DNA from 2 places in the Priestia sp. FSL P4-0332 genome. Region 2 is predicted to be linked to the other one. Evidence: riboswitches for the same ligand, from Rfam matches in the RefSeq annotation. Region 2 holds a riboswitch; the other holds the start of a gene.

Region 1 (12,032 bases), 790 kb from region 2:
CTTGAATAAATCATCGATGTTCATAAAGCCGCCACCTCCAAAACCTGATGGGATTTTATGTTCGTTCATTAGTGCTTGATAACATGTATGACATAAACGATATTGAGATTTTTGATTATTTGTTTGTACATTTAATTGAATAGATGCTTCACGTTTATTACAGTTTTGACAAATCATTTAATTAGCCTCCCTAAATGATTTTAATCGAAGATCAGCAGGTGTTTGACCTTTATTGACCTTTCGTAATCTCATTATACTTTGACCTTTTTTGACTTTCAAGTCTTTTGCTTAAAAAAATTTTTGAGGGAAGTTCCTCTCTTATGTACAAAAGGTAGTACATTAAAAAAACGTGTGTTTTGTGTGTACCCGTTTTATATATGTAAAAACATTAGAAGCATTTTGTACAATAATTTGCTTAGATAGAGAACAAATATTAATAAGAAGAAAAGTGGACAAAATGAGTGCAGAGCTTACCGTTGGATAAAATAAGTTATTGACAGCAAGAAGGATAAAAATTATACTCAAGAAGGTTTGCACTTAACTGCGTAAAAGCATAAAAGCGTTTAAGTGAAAAAGAAAGATAGAAAGGGAATACCTCATGAAAAAAGAAATTTCATTTATACAATCAATAGCGGTGGTTTTGGTGCTATTAGCTATTATTTTTGTTTCATTATTTACGTTAAAGCTGCCGCCTCATATTCCGCTGATATTTGGTGTAGCATTTATTAGTGTGATTGGCTTTTTGTTGAAATATAAGTGGACAGAAATGGAGAAAGGGATTTTAGACGGTGTTAGACTGGGCATTAAGCCTATCCTTATTTTAATGCTGATCGGGATGCTTATTGCGATTTGGATGGTAGGAGGAACGATACCGACGATTTTATCCTACGGCTTCCACTGGATTTCACCGCAGTACTTTTTAATTAGTGCTTTGGTTATTACCGTATTAGTTTCAACATTCACGGGAAGTTCATTAACAACCGTCAGTACGGTAGGGGTCGCTTTATTTGGGGTAGGAACTGCTATTGGTGTACACCCAGGGCTAGCAGCGGGGATGATTGTTTCAGGAGCTGTGTTTGGAGATAAGATGTCTCCCTTGTCTGATACAACAAATTTTGCTTCTGGTATCGTTGAAGTGCCGCTTCCTAAACATATTCAGCACATTACGTGGACGACGGTTCCAAGTATTGTTATTACCGCAATTATTGCATTGGTCATTGGGATGAACGGAAATCATGAAAGCGTCAATTACGGGGAAATCCAAGGAATTCAAGACGCATTAAAGCATACGTTTAATTTACACGTGTTAACGTTGCTTTCTCCACTTTTAGTTCTTATTTTTTCCATGAGAAGAGTCGATGTATTGCCAACGTTAGTTTTAGGGATTGTCACGGCCATTATTACAGGAATGATTACACAGCATGAATTTACGCTGAGTCAATTGCTAGGCGTTCTTCAAAGCGGGCCGGCAGTAGAGTCAGGAAATAAAGTAGTCGATGCGATTGTAAACAAAGGCGGATTACAGTCCATGATGTTTTCTATTTCTCTTATCATGATTGCCTTGTCGCTAGGTGGCTTGATGAGAGCGGTTGGAATTATTGATGCTTTATTAGAAGGATTAGCAAAACAAATCCGCCGCAGCGGAGACGTTATTTTTGCTACGCTTCTATCTTCAATTGGAGTGAACGTTATTACAGGCGAACAGTATTTATCGATTCTTCTGCCTGGGCAGACGTTTAAGCCACTGTATGAAAAGTGGAACTTAGACCCGAAAAACTTATCACGAACGCTTGAAGACGGTGGAACGGTTATTAATGCTATTATTCCGTGGGGTGTCAGCGGCGCTTTTATTTCAACTGCATTAAATATTCCCGCGGCTGACTATATTCCATTTACATTCTTTAGCATTCTCTGTCCGATCTTTTCAGTTATTTTAGCATATACAGGCATTGGTATTGCCAAGAAAAAAGCTCAGTCTTAACTGGGCTTTTTTCTTTTTGAAAAAGGACAGGTAAAAAACGACAAAAAAAGTATCATTCCACTTTTCAAATCTATAATTTAATAATACAATTTACTATACGTCTTTCTTGTTAATGTATTTGTATGAATTCTTATTTCTTTACAGATGAAGAAATTTGGGTTTTGCGGTATGATAAATAAGCTGTATTGGCGATGGGATGAATGCCCTTTTTAGCAAACATTTAAGAAGGGTAAAGCCAAATGAAAACACTCATTATAAAAGAGAAAAGATATTTATTGAGGAGAGGGTTTCTGTTGAAAAAATGGGGCATCATTGCATTAATCACTGTAGCTGTGCTCGGTGTGACAGCGGTTTTCAACCGAGCTGAAAGTGATGATGTAAATAAAGAAAAATTGAATTTATTATCGCCTTATTCAAATAAAGTAGATGTATATAGCATTACGTATCCTAGTGATAATTTAAAGATAAAAGGGTTTTTAGTACAGCCTAAAGACATTGCAGACAAACATTATCCGCTTTTAGTATATAATCGCGGAGGAAATCGCGAACATGGCATGATTCGCGCAAAAACACTTCAGTATTTGTCATACTGGGCAAGTAAAGGCTACGTCGTTGTTGCGACTCAATACAGGGGAAATGGCGGAAGTGAAGGAACAGAGACGTACGGCGGTAAAGATATTGACGACGTATTAAATCTTATTAAATGGGGAGAACAGCTTCCTTATGTAAATCACCAGCAAAAGGTAGCGCTAGGATATTCACGCGGCGGCATGATGACGTATTTAACGATGAAAAACGGCGTTAAATTTGATGCAGTTGTCGTACAATCAGGTATTACCGACATGTTTCAATTCTATGATCAAAGAGGGCCTGAAATGAAACAAGTGCTGCGGACAATTGTAGGAGATCCGGCGCAGTATCCAGAGAGGTATAAAAGTCGTTCTGTTGTCTATTGGAGCGATAAAGTAAATTCACCTCTTTTAATTTTACAGGGTGATCATGATCGTAAAGTTCACCACACTCAGGCTGAAAAGCTTGTGAAACAACTAGATGAGCAGGGAAAAGAATACAAATACGTACTGTACAAAAACGGAGACCATCCGCTAACTGCTTATTATGATCAATATAACGCGGAAATTGATAAATGGTTTAAAGTACATTTAGCTAAGCAGTAAAGAAATTGGAAGCAGTTTTGATGAATGGAAAAGAGCACCTTGTTTTATCCTACTACATGTAAGCATATAAAAAGGGGATGAAGCAAAATGACTCAGTCTAAAAGTCAAAAAGAGCGTCAGTGGAATGTACGAAAACAATCACAAAACCCATCGCATGGAAAAGTAAAATCTTTTGAAGAACTATCACAAGAAATCACGCCTAAACGTAAATAAGGTAACCATCATATAAAGGAAGACACAAAAAAGGAGAGCTGAAGCTCTCCTTTTTCTATGTTTGTTTATGGATTTGTGGACCACATGCCCGCAGATTTGATAAAAATACGCGGATGCAGTTTTAATTGTGCTACCATAATTTCTGCTAGGTCTTCAGGCTGCATCACTTTATCAGGATTGCCATCCGTTAAGTTTTCTTTATATGCTAATTCCGTTGCTACTGTACTAGGTGTTAGCGCTGTTACACGAATATTGTGTTTGCGCACTTCTAGCGCTAGAGATTCAGTTAAGCCGAGCACGCCAAATTTTGAAGCGCTGTAAGCACTTGTAACGGGAGCGCCTTTTTGACCAGCAGTGGAAGAAATATTGATGATGTCTCCACCATTTTTTTCGATTAATTGAGGTAGAACGGCGCGCGTTACGTAGTAAACGCCCATTAAATTCACATCAATGATTTGTTTCCACTCATCTGGGTCTAGCTCTAAAAAGCTTCCGAATTTACCGATTCCTGCATTGTTGATTAAGATATCCGTTGCCCCTAATTTTGTATGTAGATGCTCAACTGCTGCGTTTACTTCTTCCATAGAAGAAACATCTGCTGTTGCATAAGCAACCTGTACATCAAATGCTTCTAGTTCAGAAGCAACAGCCTTTAAATCTGACTCTGTACGAGCAATTAAACCGATATTTACGCCTTCTTTTGCTAATTCAATCGCAGTTGAACGACCGATACCTTTTCCTGCTCCTGTAATAAGAGCTACTTTGCCTTTAAGTGATTGTGCCATGTATAGACTCCTTTCAATGTTCCGCATAAACATTCTTCATAATAACAAAGAATTATCCATTACTATCCTATAGAAATGCACAAATGATGTCAAAAATAAAGATTATTAAAATGGCTTCAAGTATAAATTTCCTTTTCATACAAAAACTATAGAGACTAAAAAGAAGAAATTCGGTTTCTTTTCGTTCAATGTAGTGGAGGATGAACAATGCGTATAAAAAAACTATCTGAGTTAACGAATAAATCCAAGCAGCGGAAAGAAAAAGCTGATGAATCGAAGGACTCTAAGGAAACTAGTGCTTCTTCTACACAGGAAGAGCAGAAATTATCGGAGAGGGTGGGAGATAATTTATCCCGCATGAAAAAAGCACTGGGACAGAGCACGGATTTAGTTGTGCGAGAGTTTCGAATTTCGATTGAAGAAAAATTCACTTTAGGTGTTGCTTACATCGACGGATTAGTAAATAAAGACGAAGTTGAACACTATGCGCTGGACTCCATTATGCACTATCACGATGAACATTTAACACATGATGATGGCATCGTTAATATGTACGAATTGATTAAAAGCTATAGTTTGGCAGCGGGTGAAATCATGGAAGCAAAGACATTGGATGATGCTCTTCTTCATGTTTTATCAGGAGATACCGTACTGTTTTTAGAAGGGTATCAAACGTGTATTGTGGCAAGTACAAGAGGGTGGAGAGACAGGGCTGTTTCTGAACCACAATCTCAGACCGTTGTAAGAGGGCCTCGAGACAGTTTTACAGAAACACTGCGAACGAATACCGCATTGATTCGGCGCCGAATAAAATCTCCAAAACTTTGGATTGAATCTCAGCAAATAGGAGAGTTTACAAAAACGGATATTGCGCTCGTTTATATAGACGGCATTGCGGATGAACAGGTCATTCAAGAGGTAAAGGAGCGTCTTTCTAAAATTGATATAGACGGTATTTTGGAGAGCGGATATATCGAAGAGTTGATTCAAGATGAAGATTATACACCTTTTCCTACTATGCATAACACGGAGCGTCCAGACTCTGTGGCAGCAGGTCTTTTAGAGGGACGAATAGCCATTTTAGTAGACGGTACACCTTTTGTATTAATGGTTCCTGCCCTATTTATTCAATTTTTTCAAGCGGCCGAAGATTATTACCAGCGCGCAGATATTAGTACATTGATTCGCTTAATGCGCTACATGGCATTTTTCTTAGCCCTTTTAACACCTTCTGCTTATATTGCTTTAACTACTTTTCATCAAGAGATGCTTCCTTTTGCTTTGTTAATTAGTATTGCAGCTCAAAGGGAAGGTGTTCCTTTTCCTGCTATTATTGAAGCGTTTATTATGGAAATCACGTTTGAAATTTTGCGAGAAGCGGGAGTACGATTGCCTCGAGCAGTAGGTTCAGCTATTTCGATTGTGGGAGCACTCGTTTTAGGAGAAGCCGCCGTACAAGCGGGATTAGTTTCACCTGCAATGGTTATCGTTGTATCCATCACCGCTATTAGTAACTTTGTGTCACCTGTGTATGATATGGCTATTGCAGTAAGGATGCTGCGCTTTATTTTAATGGTTTTAGCAGCTACTTTTGGCTTGTTCGGTATTATCCTGGGGTTAATTTTAATGATTTTACATTTATGCAGTTTAAGGTCATTTGGAGTCCCTTATATGACACCTATGGCTCCATTTGTGAAGCGTGATCAAAAGGATGTTCTGATTAGACGTTCGATCAAAAAAATGAAAACAAGGCCAAAGCTGATTAACGAGAAGAATATTTCACGTCAAAAGACGCAAAAAAACTAAACTGTGTAAAGGTGGCCGTTTACTATGAAAGCATTTCTAATGTTATGTATCTGTTCATTGCTATTAAGCGGCTGCTGGAGCAGTCGAGAGTTGAATGAGCTAGCCATTACGGTTGCTGTCGGAATTGATAAAGCAGAAGATGGCATCATTGTTACAGTTCAGCTGATTAACCCTGGTGATATTCAGGCCAAAACCCCTACAAACGGGCCTTCTGTTACCACATTTTCTATTAAGGCTTCGTCTGTAATGGAAGGGCTAAGAAAAATAACGACGAAATCCCCGCGGAAAATTTATCTTTCTCATTTACGAATGCTAGTCATTAGCGAAAGCATGGCGGAAGAGGGTATTGCTGAAGTGCTTGATTTCTTTGCTCGGGATCATGAAGTGCGTACCGATTATTTTGTTGTTGTTGCTAAAAATACGAAAGCATCGAGCGTTCTGAACGTATTAACAACAATCGAAAAAATACCAGCTAACCATATGTTTGCTTCATTAGACGTGTCACAGCGTATTTGGGCACCTACTAGAGGAGTAAAGTTAAATGAACTGATCAGCAACTTAACCAGCGAGGGAAAGCAGGCGGTATTATCAGGGGTATTGGTGAAAGGCAATGTAAAAAATGCAGGAGATATGTCGAGCATTTCTCGCACCAATCTTTCCACACTGCTCAATTTCAAAGGATTAGGTGTCTTTCAAAATGATAAGCTTATCGGCTGGTTCAATGAAGACGAAAGTAAAGGATATAACTATATTACAGGAAATGTAAAAAGTACGTTGATTGTTATTCCATGCAAAAAAAAAGAAAAAAAGCATGATATTATCGGAGTAGAAATGCTTCGAACGAATGTCAAGGTGACAGCTACTATGAAAAATCATAAACCTCATATTCACGTTGATTTAAAAGGAGAAGCTAACGTAGCTGATGTAGAGTGTCAAGTAAATTTACAGGACCCAGCTGTAATCAATATGCTCGAACGAAAAACAGCAGCCGACGTAAAAGAAAAAATGAATGATGCAGTAGAAAAAGCTCAAAAAACCTATAAAAGCGATATCTTTGGTTTTGGCGAAGCGTTTTACAGACAAGATGTAAAGAGATGGTACAAAATGAAAAGAGACTGGAACAGAATTTACGCAGAGGATTTAACCGTCGATTTAGATGCAAAAGTTCAAATCCGTCGCTTAGGCACGTTAAATAACTCATATATGAAGCAAATGAAGCATTAAGGAGAAAGAAAATGGAGGGATTTATCGCCTTACTTGTACTGCTTGCTTATTTGACTAAAAAAATAATGATCAACTTCCGAAAGGAAAAGTATTATCGTGAAATAGTCGTCTACCTTTGTCTCATAGGTTTGGGTCTATTCTTTTGGGGAGCGATTACACTCCGTAAAGAAGTTCCTACGCCTCTGTACTTTTTAGAGGCACTAATTAAGCCTCTTACTAGAACCGTTCATCATCTGTTATTCACGTGAGCAAGCATGTAGGAGAGAAGGTGTGTATGATGCAAATAAAAGAATTTATTAGTCCAAAACAATTTCTTTTTCTAATTTATGTTTTTTGTATCGGAAGCGCCATCTTGGCAGTTCCGGCTACATTATTAGAGACGAATAGACAAAATGCGTGGTTTTGCGGTGTGCTTGCTATTGGCTTTGCACTTTTAATCGTTGCGGTGCTTTTATGGCTGATTCAGCGTTACCCTCAGCAAACATTCATTCAAATAGCTAAAAAGGCGCTAGGTCGTTATGCCGGAACGTGTATTTCTCTTATTTACATTTTCTTTATGTTCATTCAATCTACGTTTTCGCTTCGAGACATCAGTACATTTATGACGACTCAAATTGTCCCTGAAACGCTGCCTACGTGGATTCATGCGCTTGTTCTTTTAGCTGTTATATACGGAGGGTATCTAGGTATTGAAGTGGTAGGGAGAACCGCGGAAATCTTTTTGCCGTGGATTGTGGTCCCCTTTTTATTGTTAATTGTTTTAAATATTCCTCAAATGAAAATTGATCGTCTTTATCCTTTTTTTGAATTCAGCATGGGTGATTTAGTATTAGGGACCACTTATTTTTTAGGAAACCCGTTTATGGAATTGGTTTTTATTCTAATGATTACGCCTCATGTAAAAGGTGGAAAAAAGGTAAAAAGAATGTTTGTTATCGGCACTGTCGCATCGGGCTTGACGATTACGATTGCAGTTGCGGCTTGTATATTAGCTCTTGGCGCGAATATTGCATCGATGCACAGCTACCCAGTTTATTTATTAGGAAAAATGATTTCGTTAGGTGCAACGATTCAGCATGTCGAAGTATTAGTAGCTATTATTTGGATGTTATCTATCTTTTTTAAAGTTGTCATTGTGTTCTATGCTATTCAGTTAAGTATCGTCCAACTGTGTAATTTACGGGTGCGCAATTTTTTAAGCTTTCCTTTAGGTCTAATTATTACAGGCGTGGCGTATTACATTATTCCCAATACAGCGTACTTCAATTATTTTGAAAAATATTACTGGCCGTTTTATTTATTTGTACTAAGCGTCTGTTTTCCGTTGTTATTTATTGCGCTTTCTTATATAAAGAAAAATAAGGCAGCTAAAGGCGATAGAAGCCAACAAACATAGCATTATTTATACGCATGTGGTATAATACGAGGACAATTCAAGAAGAAACTCCGTGCACGTTTGTATATGTACGGGAGAGGTTCGAAAACTCCCTCTATAAAAAACTAAGATCATCGTTGATGACAAAAGACACGGTTTTAGCGTGTCTTCTTTCACGTGCTTTTCTATCAACGCGTCTTTTTGACGTGTATGCTGGCGAGGACGTGTATCTTAGTTGCTTTTTAGGGAGATTGCTGGAAAAGAGCAGTCTCTTTTTTGTGTTATAAAATTAGTCACAAAGGGAACGAACGGTTCAATAAAGTTTCTTCTTCTTTTGATTTCAATCAAAAAGGAGACGAACAATAATGATGAAAAATGAAAAAGCTATTGTTGTATTTAGCGGAGGTCAAGATAGTACAACATGTCTATTTTGGGCTTTGAAAAACTTTAAAGAAGTAGAAACGGTTACTTTTCAATACGGTCAGCGTCATAGTCAAGAGATAGAGGTAGCAAAAGCTATCGCAGCTGATTTAGGTGTGAAGCATACCGTACTAGATATGTCACTTTTAAATCAATTAGCACCAAATGCCTTAACGCGAGATGATATTGAGATCGAGCAAAAAGAAGGAGAGTTGCCTACAACGTTTGTGGACGGCCGCAATCTGTTATTTTTATCATTTGCAGCCGTACTGGCTAAAAACAGCGGAGGCCGTCATATCGTAACAGGCGTGTGTGAAACTGATTTTTCGGGATATCCAGACTGTCGAGATGTATTTGTAAAATCGTTAAACGTCACGCTTAATTTATCAATGGACTTTGAATTTGTGATTCATACGCCGCTTATGTGGATTGATAAAGCAGAAACGTGGGCGTTAGCGGATGAGCTAGGGGCGCTTGAGTATGTGCGTGAAAAAACATTAACATGCTACAACGGTATTGTTGCTGATGGATGCGGCGAATGTCCCGCATGTCAATTGCGAAAACGCGGGTTAGATCAATACATGCAAACAAAAGAAGGAGGAGAGGAATAATGCTGCAACAAATGTATCCTCAAGTATTTCATGACTATGAATATGAACTGAACAAAGATATGCAGTTTGCTGCGGCACACTTTGTTCCTCACACAGAAGCAGGAAAATGCCGTCAAGTCCATGGACATACGTATTTTGTAAACCTAACTGTTGCCGGAGATACATTAGACGAAGCGGGCTTTTTAGTAAACTTTGCGCTATTGAAAAAAATTGTTTCTGGTCAATTTGATCATACATTATTGAACGATCATTCTATCTTTAATGAAGAAAATCCAAATGATTTTCCTACAACTGAAGTTGTTGCTCGTAAAATTTATGAGTTGGTTCAAGAATATCTAGACACACTACCAAATAAGCCTTCTTGCGTACAAGTATTCGTGCGGGAAACGCCGACAAGTTACGTAGTTTACCGCCCAAAGAAGGTGAAAAAACGTGGCTAATACAATTCCAGTACTTGAAATATTCGGACCAACGATTCAAGGGGAAGGAATGGTTGTAGGACGTAAGACGATGTTTGTTCGTACCGCGGGCTGTGATTATTCCTGCAGCTGGTGTGATTCAGCTTTTACATGGGATGGATCTGCTAAAAACGATATTCGTCAGCTAACAGCAGAACAAATTTGGACGGAGCTAAAAGAAATTGGAGGAGAGTGCTTTGATCACGTCACCATTTCTGGAGGAAACCCTGCGCTTATCAAGGCGATTGGTTCACTTGTAGAGCTTTTGCACAGTCATGGGGTAAAAGCAGCTCTTGAAACACAGGGAAGCCGTTATCAGGATTGGTTCCTAAAAATCGATGATTTAACGATTTCTCCTAAGCCTCCAAGTTCATTAATGAAAACAAATTTCTCCGTATTAGACGATATTATAGAGACATTAATAAAGGAAAAACGCATGGCGCATATAAGCATAAAAGTCGTTGTATTTAATGATGATGACTTTGAGTATGCAGCCTCTGTTCATGAACGTTATCCTGAGGTTCCATTTTTTGTTCAGGTAGGCAACGAGGACTTAACGACGATCGATAATGCGTCGTTAACACAAGAATTGCTTAAAAAGTATGAGTGGTTAATCGATAAGGCAGTGGCAGCTAAAAACATGAACGATGTAAGAGTTCTGCCGCAGGTTCACGCCCTTGTTTGGGGAAATAAACGAGGCGTGTAAGCGCATAGCAAAAAATTTACAAAGAAAAATAAAAACAGATATATACAAAATAAAAAAACGCTGTTAGAATGACAATCGTAGAAAGAGAGGAAATGCAAATGAGCGGTCGAAAAGATGAAGAATTAGAAGGTGTATCACTCCTTGGAAATCAAGGAACAAACTATTTGTTTGAATATTCACCAGAGATTCTAGAAGCATTTGATAACAAACATCCAAATCGTGATTATTTTGTGAAATTCAACTGTCCAGAATTTACGAGCTTATGTCCAAAAACAGGTCAGCCGGATTTCGCAACCATTTATATTAGTTACATTCCAGATGAAAAAATGGTTGAAAGCAAGTCGTTAAAGCTTTATTTGTTCAGCTTCCGTAACCATGGAGATTTCCATGAAGACTGTATGAACATTATTATGAATGACTTAATTAAACTGATGAATCCAAGATATATTGAAGTATGGGGAAAATTCACACCACGCGGCGGGATTTCAATTGATCCATATACAAACTATGGGCGTCCCGGTACGAAGTATGAAGAAATGGCTAATTATCGCCTGATGAATCATGATTTATACCCAGAAACAATTGATAATCGTTAATTCGAACAAACAGGTTGTGTATGCAACCTGTTTTCCATTGCAAAAACAACAGGTGAGAAGGTGAAAGAATGTCACAGAGATCAGCATTAGTATTAGGTGCAAGCGGACTTGTTGGTCAAGAACTTTTAAAAATGTTATTAAGCAACAGCTTATATAACCATGTGACAGTGTTTGTTCGAAAAAAGCTACCAATCGAACACACAAAGCTACGTCAGCTTGAAATTGATTTTTCAGAGCTTGATAAGCACGAAGAATGCTTTGCAGTTGATGATGTATATTGCTGTTTAGGCACGACAATGAAAAAAGCAAAAACAAAAGCGAAATTCATTAAAGTGGACTACGAATTTCCTTTAAAAGCGGCTAAATGTGCAGAAAAATATCGCTGCAAAAACTTTTTAACGATTACAGCAATTGGTGCTGATCTTCGTTCGCCATTCTTTTACAGTAAAGTAAAGGGGCAAGTAGAAGAAGATATCGCAAGCTTGTATATCCGTTCTACTCACTTTTTCCGCCCATCGTTATTATTAGGAAAGCGCCAAGAGTTTCGCCTATTTGAAAAGATTGGGGGATACACGTTAAAGTCGTGTTCATTTTGCCTTGTAGGAAAGTGGAGAAAGTATCGTCCAATTAAAGCGTATAACGTAGCCAAATCGATGATGAAAGCTGCCCTTGAAGATAAATG
Region 2 (12,032 bases):
CGTATGGCCTGTGAAGACGTGTATAACGAGTGGGAGCAAGTTTATGCAGATAAGTTAGTTTGTTCAGGTTATGAACAAGAGGAAGCAAGACAGCTAGGTTCAGCTATACAGTCTTGGATTGAAGGTGCTTATACTCTTTCATTAACTAAAAATAGTACAGTCCCTATGCAAATTGCAGCTGACCAAATTGGTAAGCTGTTTGCAAACAAAAATTAATTTAGTAAAAGGAGGTCACTTATGACACAAACAGAAGAAAAAATGAGTACACAAAGTAAGCTTATCCTTTTCATTTTGATTCTAGGAAATTTTTTATGCTTAATTAGTGAAACGGTAATGAACGTGGCCTTGCCAAGTATCATTTCAGATTTTCACATTAGAACGAGCTCAGCTCAGTGGTTAACTACCGGATATATGCTTGTAATCGGCATCTCTGTTCCGGTGTCTGCTTTCTTAACTCAACGATTCACATTAAGACAGCTGTTTGTGACGGCTATGAGCTTTTACTTAATTGGGTCCTTCATTGGATTTATCACTCCATGGTTTTCTCTGCTTTTTGTGGGCCGTATGATTCAAGCATTAGGGACAGGCATTATTTTACCTCTTGTGATGAGCACAATGTTAACACTCGTGCCTGTTAGCAAACGCGGCACCGTAATGGGGATTTTTAGCGTAGCTATTTTATTTGCACCGGCAATAGGACCGGTTCTTTCAGGATTAATTATTCAATATTATTCGTGGCGAATTATATTTCTAGGTCTTTTAATTGCAGCGGCGCTTATTTTCCTATTTGCTCTTTTCAAGCTCAGTAACGTTTCTGAAACATCTAAACCAACAATTCATATCCCATCTGTGATTCTTTCTACAATTGGGTTTGGAGGAGTTGTTTATGGATTTAGCGCAGCTGGTGAAGAGACGGGATGGAGTAATCCTATCGTATGGCTTACGCTCATAATTGGCGTCATAGCTCTTGCTTTATTTGTCAGACAGCAAAGCAAGCTGAATTCTCCTATGATTAATATGAAGCCTTTTAGATCGTCTGTGTTTTCAAGATCGATTTTCTTAATGTTTCTTATTATGATGATTCAGTTTTCAATGATGTTAATTTTGCCGCTATATTTCCAAACGGCTGCGGGACTGTCTCCTTTGCAAACAGGGTTTCTTATGCTTCCAGGCGGCGTAACGCTGGCTCTAACAGCTATGGTGGGAGGACGTTTGTTTGACAAAATTGGATTTAAACCGCTGCTTTTAACGGGCTTAGTCCTTTTAACAATTATCTTAAGTTTGTTCACTACTATTTCAAGCGGAACAAACACGAAGACTGCAGCCATCTTATACGCAGCCTTTACAATTGGCGTAGGTTTAAGCATCGGGCCCGTGATGACGCTTGCTTTAAATCAAGTACCAAAACCGCTTCATGCTCACGGTTCAGCTATTTCAAATACGATTAACCAAGTTTCAGGCGCGATTGGACCCGCTTTGTATACAAGTATTATGACCATGGCTTCTCAGCACTTTATTCAACAATCAAATGAAACGAATAAAACGCTGTTACAAATAAAAAGTATGACAAGCGGGGTTCATACCGTCTATTATGTAGCCATCGCTTTCGCCGTCGTTTCGTTCCTGCTCGCTCTTACGTTAAAGAAAAAAGACCAGCAGCTTGAAACACAATAAGTAAGAAACTGATAAGAGCTGCTCACAATTTGAGCAGCTTTTGTTACATGCAGAATTTATATTATAAATGTAAGAGCAATCATAGATACTATTAAAACAAGGATAACAATACTTTTCTTTCTATCTTCCATGCTTCAATAGCGCCCACGACACCACCAATGACTAAAATAAAAGTACCTATAACGTGCAGAGGCAGCAGAGATAACAGCTTGCAGCTTGCCTAAACTCGCTATAACTCCTCCGGTCAATATAAATCCTGTTGTTACAATAGATTTTACAGATGTTAAGTCTCTTATAGCTTCTTTTTTTCAGTTTTACTCAGTTTAAAGTAATCTACTATACTAAAAACAGCGGGTGTTCCCTATAAAATAAAGAAGCTAATCAATCTATCGGTGTCTACACTCACTGTTCATTCACCATCTTTATCAATCCCTTACGCTCAGTTCCACCATTTAACAAATAGTTATATATTATTCTTGCTTCAAGGATCCTCCAAAAGAAAATTGATGGTAGTCATCAAGCTTATTCCAATACCCTATGCACTTTACGTCAGGCTCATCAATAGCTAACGCTGCTTTATTAGTTCCTTTATAAGGAAGAAATGCCGTTAACTTAACCTTTTGTTTTGGCTTGATATTTAATTTATTTCCTTCTGCTAACACCTTAAATTTATTATCAGAATAACCGTTTTTCATTTTTAAAGGATACGATAAAAATACATTATTTTGTTTGATGGTCAAATCGCTCTTGTTTACTAATTCCATTTCATATGAAATCCCTTGCTTCATTTTTTGTTCTTTGATTACGTTAATACTTATCTTTTCTAGTTCTCTTAAAGGAACGTTGTCTTCTTCTTTTGAACACCCGGCAAATAAGATGACTAACGCTAATAAAACAAGAATTCCTAACTTTCTATTCAAAAAATAATCCCCTCTCTAGTAACAAAGGTTATTTTACAATCATAACTCAAAAAAGTTATTTAATGGTAAAAATACAATTAAAAAAGCAAACCGTCATCGGTCTGCTTTTTTAATTGCTACGCATAGGTAATGTGTTGTTGTGCGAAAAACTTTTCGATAAGGAGTTTGCCAACTATATGTATATCGTAACAAAAGAAAAAAGAATGCGCTGTGAGATTTGTCACTCCTTGTTTCAAAATAATCTAACCGGATACTTCCTATTGTCTTAAGCAAAAAGAGCAGAACGCAAACGCGATCTGCTCTTTTTACATGCTAGATATGGGTAATTTGTCCATGCGTGAAAAGCTCTTCAATAAATAAGGGGTTTATCACTACACCTATAGAATAACAAAGAAAAAAAGATGTGGCTGTGAGATTTATCACAGCCGCATCTTTTTTATTCAACTAGCTTGTTAAATTGTACACGTTTATTAATTGCCGCCATAATTGGTGCTCCTACAAGCATAACAATGAACTCACCAACAGCCGTTGTTAACCATGTAAAGAAAAATGGTAAATCAAATGCTAAGTGCAGTTCAAACGCAATAATAAACATCGTGAACGTAAATACAAGTGTATTAACAAGCATACGAGCCCACATATTTTTAATGTAGCGCATAGAAAAAATGGTAATGAGTAATGATAGCACGGATTGTCCTACCCCAAACACCAGATCATAAGCGACCATTGGTGAAAAAAACAAATTCGTCAGAAATACTCCTAGCACAATGCCGTACACGTACTTTTTATTAAACACAATTAAGTGATTGAACATTTCCGATATACGAAATTGGATATTGGTGAAGCCAAACGGCTGAATTAACATGCTGACAGCAATATACATAGCAGCTAAAAGACCGTTGACGCAAAGTGTTCTTATATTCATCTTACTATTCTCTCCTTAGTTTTTTAACGTGGGATGGTTACGAACCACGTAAACACTCAAAGAATCATACAGCAAGCTTAAGCTTTCGTCAATCTAGCTGTTTACAAACTACTGCCGGTTTCTATATCTTGCATATTGACTGCTCTTTTTTCTTACTTTTCTTTAGTATAAAATAAAAGACGTATCAGTATACATAGGTGACATCAAGTAGTTAACCCTTTTGATTTGAAATACGAAAGGATTTGTAGCGATGTTAGACAATACAGATAAGCGCATACTAGAAGAGCTATCAAAAAATGGACGTATAAAGATGAAAGAATTAGGAGAAAAAGTGCATTTAACCGGACAAGCCGCTTCTGCTAGAGTATTAAAGTTAGAAGATGAAGGCATTATCAAAGACTATACAATTAACATTGATGAACGAAAACTCGGCTACATCATCCATGCATTTTTAAATATCTATACGCAGAGCATTCATCATCACCCCTACCTTACATTTTTAGAAAGTCAGCAGGAGTACGTTATCAACAACTTTAAAATCAGCGGCGATGGCTGCTACTTATTAGAATGCAAATTTCATTCAAATGAAGAACTAAATGATTTTTTGACAGAGCTAAATCAGCATGTGAATTACAAACTTTCAATCGTCATTAACAAATAAATTTTTTTAAAAAATAAAGGTATATTAATTTATGAAAATGGTAATCCTAATAACGTATTCCCCCTATTCCAATAAATTTGAAAATCCTTTGCGCCATTGCAAAGGATTCTTTTTTTATGTAGGAAACCGCCTTCTATTTTTTGAAAAGTTGAACATCTCTCACAGCGTTGACATAGCGGTCAGAGGTTTATATAATCGGTGACATCGAAGCATAGAAAAGCAGGATCAAGACCTATACACGTATCGTAATTCTTCGTCTTAGAAGTTGATCAGTTTTATAACTAGACAATTTCTAAGACGTTTTTTATTTCATTATTTGTGAAACACTAGTAAAAACAAGATTCCACGTGAAAATATCCTAATAATCAAGGAGGTTTGTATATTGAAAACAATCTATAAAGACATCATCTTAATTATTGTTGGAGCACTTTTAGTTGCTGCATCCATTGATTTTTTCGTCATTCCAAATAAATTAGGTGACGGCAGTACAGTTGGTATTGCTCTTGTTTTATATTATTTATTTCATATCCCTACAAGTATCAGCACATTTCTTGTAAACCTTATATTTATTGCCTTAGCCTATAAATTTCTAACCAAAAAAACGATTCTTTATACGATTCTAGGAGCCGTCATGACGTCCGTTTTCCTCGGTCTAGTCAGCTATATTCCTTTTCACGTTCACGACATGATTTTAGGAATTGTATTCGGGGCTTTACTAATGGGAACAGGACTTGCTCTCATTTTTATCGCAGATGGATCTACCGGTGGAACAACTCTTTTAGCTTATTTATTAAACTATACAAAAGGCTATAATATTTCTAAAAGCATGTTCTATATGGACAGCGTCATTATTTTAGCATCGGTTTTTGCTATTGGCGTCAACAACACACTCTATACTTTTATATTCGTCTATCTTTGTGCCAAAATCGTAGATGTCGTTATTGAAGGTTTCCACAACAAAAAAGCAATGACGATTATGTCTGATCAATACAAAGACATAGCACAAGTCATCACCAGTGAATTTGGAAATGCAGCTACCATCTTTTACGGATATGGCTACTACGCCAACAAAGATAAACGTATTATTTACGTTGTTATTAAAAAGAACGAGTTATTAAAAATTAAAAAGAAAATCCAGCAAATTGACCCGAATTCTTTTATTGTCATCCACGAAGTAAAAGAAGTTGTCGGCGGAAAATTTGGATTTATCGGCAATTCGCCTCATGAAACAAAAGCCGCTGCTAAATAAAAAAATCCACCTCTTGGTGGATTTTTTTATGAAAAAACCGTTAAGAAAAACGAAAAGATACCTGCTAAAAAGTAAACAGACCCTAACGCAATTGCTCCTGTAACGACCGTAAATACACTTAATCCTATAGCCACCTTCATTTTCATCCACATCCCTTTTTAGATTAGTAGTATAAGTATGTCCAAGGATAGGAGATTTATAACTATGCCATCCTATTTATTTCATATATCGATGCAACAATTGTCTATTCAATGTGTTCTAAAACCACCCCTGACGACATAATGTATAGGAAGGATTTCATATACACATCTTTGTATCACACATATCATATGAAATTAGGTGAGATAAAATGGTGGCTGTCCACTTTTTTGAAAACAGAAAGCTTCTATTAAGCCAGCTGAGGGAAAACATTCCTTCTACGGGTGATGATTTAAAGATTAAAGGACGAAAAGGAACCGTCGTGCTTGTGAATGACATCGATGAAAAAAATGTTCACGTGGAAGTTGCTTTAGAAAAAGTAGTGAAAAAGAACTTAGCGTTAGATAACGCTAAAAAGAAAAGGAGATAAGCGGCTTACGCTTATCTCCTTTTCCTTTTAATTTATATACGAATCGTCTGTATCTTTTGCTTCAGTTTCCAAAAAAAAGAGACTCCTAAAAAGGAATCTGCAGCAAAGAGCGATATCATCGCCTGAATATTAATACAAGCTACATTTTAACATATAAAAACATATTTTACAAAAATAAACTATTATTTTACGCATAATTATTTTTCATTCGAGGTTTTTCAACATTTGAAACCCATTTCGTATAAAGATCTTTATTTATTTTTCAGGCCAAATTTTTGCATCCGGCTCTAATAACCACTTATGCTCTTCTTCCATAATACGGTCTGTCCACGGATTATTGTCGAGATGGCGAATCATCCAGCAGAAGTACATCGCATAGCCAGGAGCCGTTGCTTGAGGATGATCCAATTCACCAGGAATTGTAATAAAACTATTATCAACTACACGGTACGCATCTTCTCCAACCATTGCGCAGCCAAATCCTTGGGGCTTGTCAAAACGATAGTAATACACTTCGGGCTGGTCATGATGATGAGGCGGATAACTCGACCATCTTCCTGGATAAGAAATAACTTCTCCAATAACAAGGTTAGAGTAAGGAGCGTTATTGTAGTCAAAAATTGTTCGAATTACACGCTGAGCAGTACCTTCCCATACTCCTTCACCAGCCACTGTGTTTTGACAATCTTCAGGCGTATATAATTTTGATGAAAACTCTTTTTCATTATCCGTTTTTTGAATTAGCACTTCACTATCGGCAAGCCCGGTAATTTTAACCTCCACATTTTTTGAAACGTGCAAACACCAAGGCTCTTCTTCAAATAGGGACTGGCGCTGAATTTCTTTCGAATGGCCTTCCCACTCTAGCTTTACCTTTCCTTCTAGTAAAAGAATAGCCGTTTCACTGCTACTGTCTAGTAAAGTTTCCTCTTTTCCTTGGGCCATTTTATAAATCCCAATATCCATCAGCATATCTTTGTGCTGACCGGTCATTTCTGTAAGTACGTTGTATCCTTTATTTAATTCACCTAATTTACCTAACATGCTTAAATTCCTCCTTTATGTAGTAGCGCAATAAGAATTTACTAATTACTCATTTTTTCTTCATAGACTCTCTAAATTCTTTTGAATATGTGACTATGAGGATTTTTTATTAACGGCAATATTCTTGATTGTGTTCAATTATTTGTAGATGCTGTGGCTTCCCTTCGTAACGGAGCCGTTGATTTCCGAACAATCAATTTTGGCTCAAGAAGCAAATGTTCTTTATGCATCGCTGGATATTTCATTTCTCTAACCAGCAAATCCACTACGTTTACAGCCATTTCTTTTGTCGGCTGTGCTACCGTTGTCAACATGGGCGTGATGGTAGTAGAAAGAACCGTATTATCAAAGCCAATCACTGATAAGTCTTGCGGCACATCAATTTTGAGTTCCTTTGCGGCTTGCATAACGCCGATAGCCAGTAAATCGTTACAAGCAAAAATAGCCGTCACTTTCTCCTTCATTGAAAAAATTTGCTTAGCACTTTCATATCCTTTTTGAATACTTGCTTCGGTCGTAATAACGTGCTGAGGCGGCACGATGATTCCATTTTCTTGCATAACTTCTCGAAAAGCATCTAAACGGGCGTGATTACTTTTTGCATTTTCTGTAATAATCGCAATTTTTTTATGATGCAAAGACAGCAAATAATCAGTCGCTAAATAGCTCCCTTTGTAGTCATCCACTGTCACTGTATTAACGGATATGTGAGGAATTTCTGAAGCAATAACGCTAATCGGTATATCTTGCTTAAGCATATTTTTTAAAAGATTAGCATTGCGAAAAGCAGAAGCTACAATTAAACCGTCGATTCTCTGACGTATTAACAGCGATAGATATTTTTTCTCTTTTTCCGCATCGTTATCGGTATTGCACATTACAACATGGAAACCTCGCTCATGACTTCGGTCTTCTATGCTTCTTGCCAAATCGGCAAAAAAAGGGTTGGAGATGTCAGGTACGAGAAGCCCAATCGTTTTAGTGGGTTTTCCTGTTAAAGCAGATGCTACGACGCTTGGATGGTAATTCAACTGCGCCATAACCTCAATTACTTTTTGTCTTGTTCTTTCGCTAATATGACCGGTTTGATTGATGACTTTTGATACGGTAGAAATTGATACACCTGCTTCTTCAGCCACACTATAAATGGTTGGCTTCATTTCCTCTCCTCCTTTCCTTTCATAAACACATAAAAGGCGTAAAATCTTTTACAATGGAAATTAAAGACCGCTTTTTTCTTTAATAAAGTTTCTTGCTTTTAAAGCATATTCAAAAGGATTAGCAAGGGCTGGATCCTGTTCTGCTTCTACGACAAACCATCCGCTATAATCCGAAGTGGCAAGCGTAGTAAATACCTCATCAAATTCAATAGCTCCGTCACCTGGAACAGTAAAGGCTCCTTCTTTTACCGCTTGCAAGAAGCTCAAGTCTTGTTCTTTGACTCGATCAACTACTTCTTGACGAATATCCTTTAAATGAACATGCTTAATACGGTGCAGATATTTTTTTAAGATATAAAGAGGTTCTTCTCCTGAAAAGACAAGATGACCAGTATCAAATAGCAGCGAAACAAGCTCCGGATTGGTAAGCTCCATTAGCTGCTCAATTTCTTCTGTTGTTTGTACACCTGTGCCCATATGGTGATGATAGACAATATGCATATCTTTCTCTCGTGCTAGTTTCCCAAGATGGTGCAGGCCTTCTGCAAGTCTGTTCCACTCTTGCGATGTGAACACAGGCTTTTCTTTAAATAAAGGAACATCCAGCAGCCCTTGAATGCTGTGCCCTTGTTCAGACACAACAATTACTTTTGCTCCCATTTCGTATAAAAAATCGCGATGTTCAATAAATGGCGTCACCGTTTCTTCCAGCGGCTTTGTTGTTAAAAATGTACTAAACCAGGCACTTGCAATTTCCAAATTTCGAAGCGATAATGCCTTTTTTAAGATTGAAACATTTCGCGGATATTTATTTCCTACCTCACTTCCTTTAAAACCAGTTAAGGCCATCTCACTGATACACTGTTCAAATGTATTTTCAGCTCCTAGCTCAGGCATATCATCGTTTGTCCAACCAATTGGAGCAATCCCCAGTTTGACCGTATTTTCCTTGAACATCTCTTCCTCTCCCTTATATAAAATTAAAACCTCTTTTATATTTATCGAATGTTTCTCTTCAACAACCTCATTTTCTCCTACTCCTTAATAAACTCTTGCCATTTCAAGGTTTTTCACCTTATCTTCATAAGCTTCCTGTACATGCTGATTTTTAGATACCTCTGCTACTCCTACATGCCACCATGATTCATAACCGTTCGTCATAGTTTTTGGCAGCACTTTAATATCAATTAGCGTAGAAACCTCTTGTTTTTGTGCATCTTCTATCGCCGTTTTTAATTCTTCAAGAGAACTTACGCGATACGTTTTTACACCGTAGCCTGCGGCGCTGGCTGCAAAATCAATTTTCATCACGTTTCCGTTTAGTTTTCCTGTTTCATCGTTTCGATAACGAAACTCTGTGCCAAAGCTACCCATACCGTTTGACATTTGAAGGTTATTAATGCACCCGAAGCCTGAGTTATCAAACAGTAAAATGTTTATCTTCTTTCTTTCTTGAAGGCTTGTAATAAGCTCTGAATGAAGCATTTGATAGCTTCCATCTCCAACCATCGCATACACTTCTTTAGCTGGTTCTGCCAGCTTAACTCCAAGTGCGCCTGATACTTCATATCCCATACATGAATATCCATATTCCATATGATAGGTATTAGGTTTAGTAGACTTCCACATTCTCTGTAAGTCGCCTGGAAGACTTCCTGCTGCACCAACAATGACGGAGTTGTCATCAAGGAGCTTATTCACCGCTCCAATTACTTCTGTTTGCGTTAATTGGGTACCAAGTGATTCTACATATTCAGCTAAGCTTTCATCTAAATGACCTTGTATTTCCGGAACAAAATCTGCACCAGTAAAACGTATGCTATGTAGACGCTCTAATTCTGTATCCCATGCGTCTTTAGCACTTGTAATTTCTGTTGTATAAACAGACTGATAGCCAATTGATTTTAGCTCTTCCCTAAGAGCAAGCAACCCTTCTTTTGCATCAGCTACAAATTTCACGGCATCAAGTTTATTTGCATGAAATTCAGACGTGTTAATGGTAAGAAATTGCACGTTGGGATGTTGAAAAAGCTGTTTAGATGCTGTTGTAAAATCAGTAAATCGAGTGCCTACTCCAATTACTAAATCTGCTTCTTTAGCGATTGTATTAGCAGCTGAGTTCCCTGTTACACCTATTCCGCCCAGATTATAGCGATAGTCACTTTCAACGGCACTTTTCCCTGCTTGAGTTTCTCCAAATGGAATATGGAACTCACTAGCAAATTGTTTTAACTCTTTTGCAGCTTCTGAATAGCGAACGCCTCCTCCGCAAATGATGATTGGCTTTTTCTTTGTTTTCATTAATTGAATTGCATCTGCTAGACTGTCCCTAGTCGGAAGGCGGCGCTCAATGCGGTGAACGCGCTTTTGGAAGAAATAAACTGGAAAATCCCATGCTTCTCCCTGCACATCTTGAGGCAAACAAATAGTTACAGCTCCCGTATCTGCAGGATTCGTTAACACACGTATCGCATTAATCATAGCTGTCATCAATTGTTCAGGGCGGCTTACGCGATCCCAGTACTTACTCACTGGTCGAAAAGCATCGTTTGTAGAAATAGATAAATCATATGACTGTTCAATTTGCTGCAAAACGGGATCCGGCTGTCTAGTTGCAAATACATCACCAGGAAGCAGCAAAACTGGAATATTATTAGCTGAAGCAGTGGCTGCCGTTGTAACCATATTTGCTGAACCCGGCCCCACTGAAGATGTGCAAGCCATAATCTGCTTTCGATGTTTTTGTTTTGCAAAAGCCATCGCTGCATTGGCCATTCCTTGTTCATTACGTCCTTGATATACATCTAGATTTCCTGGGTCTTCTTCCAAAGCTTGCCCAAGACCTACCACATTTCCGTGCCCGAAAATTGTAAAAATCCCTTTAATAAACTGATGCTGCTTTCCATCAAATTCAACATACTGCTGATTTAAAAACTTCACTAATGCTTGTGCCGTCGTCATTCTAACTGTTTCCATGCTTCTTTCTCCCTTCTAGTACTAGATTGCGATTTTAAAAAAGGAAGCATAAGGAATATCTTTAATTCCTGATACTTCCTTTTTAAATGAGATGCGATTTTTAACGAATCACTTACCAGCGCGTTGTTACCATTTTCTTTCTTGTATAAAACTCCACGCCGTCCGTACCATTTGCATGAAGATCACCATAAAAAGAGTCTTTCCAGCCAGAGAATGGGAAGAATGCCATAGGTGCCGGTACCCCTACATTTACTCCTAACATACCAGATTCAATATTTTCACGGAATTCACGTACGCTTGCGCCGCTATCTGTATAAATACAAGCACCGTTTGCAAATCGAGAGTTATTAGCTACTTCAATAGCTTCTTCTAATGTTTTCACACGTACAATGGACAGCACAGGTGCAAAAATTTCATCTTGCCAAATTTTCATTTCTTGCGTAACATGATCAAAAATCGTTGGTCCGACAAAGTAGCCATTGCCATTTACTGCTGCATCTGTGCGACCGTCACGAATAAGCTCTGCTCCTTCTTGCACGCCTGATTCAATATAGCTGAGCGTACGCTCTTTATGATTTTCACGAATAACTGGTCCTAAGAAGACATTTTCTTCTAAGCCGTCGCCAATTACAATATCATTTGCTTCCTCTACTAATCTTTCAATTAGCTGATCCGCAATTTCTTCTTGTACAGTAACAACAGATGCTGCCATACAACGTTCACCAGCTGAACCAAAAGCGGCTCCGATAATTTGTTTTGTTGCTACGTTCAAATCTGCATCATTTAATACGATCGAGTGGTTTTTAGCACCAGCTAAAGCTTGAACACGTTTTAAGTTTTCCGTACCTTTTTTAT

Evidence for each region. Region 2 has a riboswitch for preQ1 ahead of MKY06_RS02560 (QueT transporter family protein). Riboswitches for the same ligand answer to the same signal wherever they lie in the genome.
Region 1: another riboswitch for preQ1. It lies ahead of queC (7-cyano-7-deazaguanine synthase QueC); the one in region 2 lies ahead of MKY06_RS02560 (QueT transporter family protein).

The regions. Positions count from the first base shown of each region.
Region 1 is NZ_JBBOUA010000001.1:1,258,447-1,270,478, forward strand. Features, by position in the region: gene MKY06_RS06385 (ATP-dependent Clp protease ATP-binding subunit) at 1-177, opposite strand, end outside; gene nhaC (Na+/H+ antiporter NhaC) at 599-1,981, shown strand; gene MKY06_RS06395 (alpha/beta hydrolase family protein) at 2,275-3,156, shown strand; gene MKY06_RS06400 (DUF6254 family protein) at 3,244-3,369, shown strand; gene MKY06_RS06405 (3-ketoacyl-ACP reductase) at 3,435-4,154, opposite strand; gene MKY06_RS06410 (spore germination protein) at 4,362-5,960, shown strand; gene MKY06_RS06415 (Ger(x)C family spore germination protein) at 5,985-7,184, shown strand; gene MKY06_RS06420 (hypothetical protein) at 7,196-7,432, shown strand; gene MKY06_RS06425 (GerAB/ArcD/ProY family transporter) at 7,459-8,580, shown strand; PreQ1 riboswitch class I at 8,651-8,694, shown strand; gene queC (7-cyano-7-deazaguanine synthase QueC) at 8,925-9,590, shown strand; gene queD (6-carboxytetrahydropterin synthase QueD) at 9,590-10,030, shown strand; gene queE (7-carboxy-7-deazaguanine synthase QueE) at 10,023-10,754, shown strand; gene queF (preQ(1) synthase) at 10,853-11,350, shown strand; gene MKY06_RS06450 (NAD(P)H-binding protein) at 11,419-12,032, shown strand, end outside.
Region 2 is NZ_JBBOUA010000001.1:471,506-483,537, reverse strand. Features, by position in the region: gene MKY06_RS02575 (TetR/AcrR family transcriptional regulator) at 1-216, shown strand, start outside; gene MKY06_RS02570 (DHA2 family efflux MFS transporter permease subunit) at 238-1,674, shown strand; gene MKY06_RS02565 (hypothetical protein) at 2,145-2,594, opposite strand; gene MKY06_RS02560 (QueT transporter family protein) at 3,031-3,519, opposite strand; PreQ1 riboswitch class I at 3,529-3,573, opposite strand; gene MKY06_RS02555 (Lrp/AsnC family transcriptional regulator) at 3,770-4,180, shown strand; gene MKY06_RS02550 (YitT family protein) at 4,563-5,429, shown strand; gene MKY06_RS02545 (hypothetical protein) at 5,779-5,997, shown strand; gene MKY06_RS02540 (5-deoxy-glucuronate isomerase) at 6,253-7,041, opposite strand; gene MKY06_RS02535 (LacI family DNA-binding transcriptional regulator) at 7,176-8,201, opposite strand; gene iolE (myo-inosose-2 dehydratase) at 8,262-9,158, opposite strand; gene iolD (3D-(3,5/4)-trihydroxycyclohexane-1,2-dione acylhydrolase (decyclizing)) at 9,243-11,177, opposite strand; gene MKY06_RS02520 (CoA-acylating methylmalonate-semialdehyde dehydrogenase) at 11,290-12,032, opposite strand, start outside.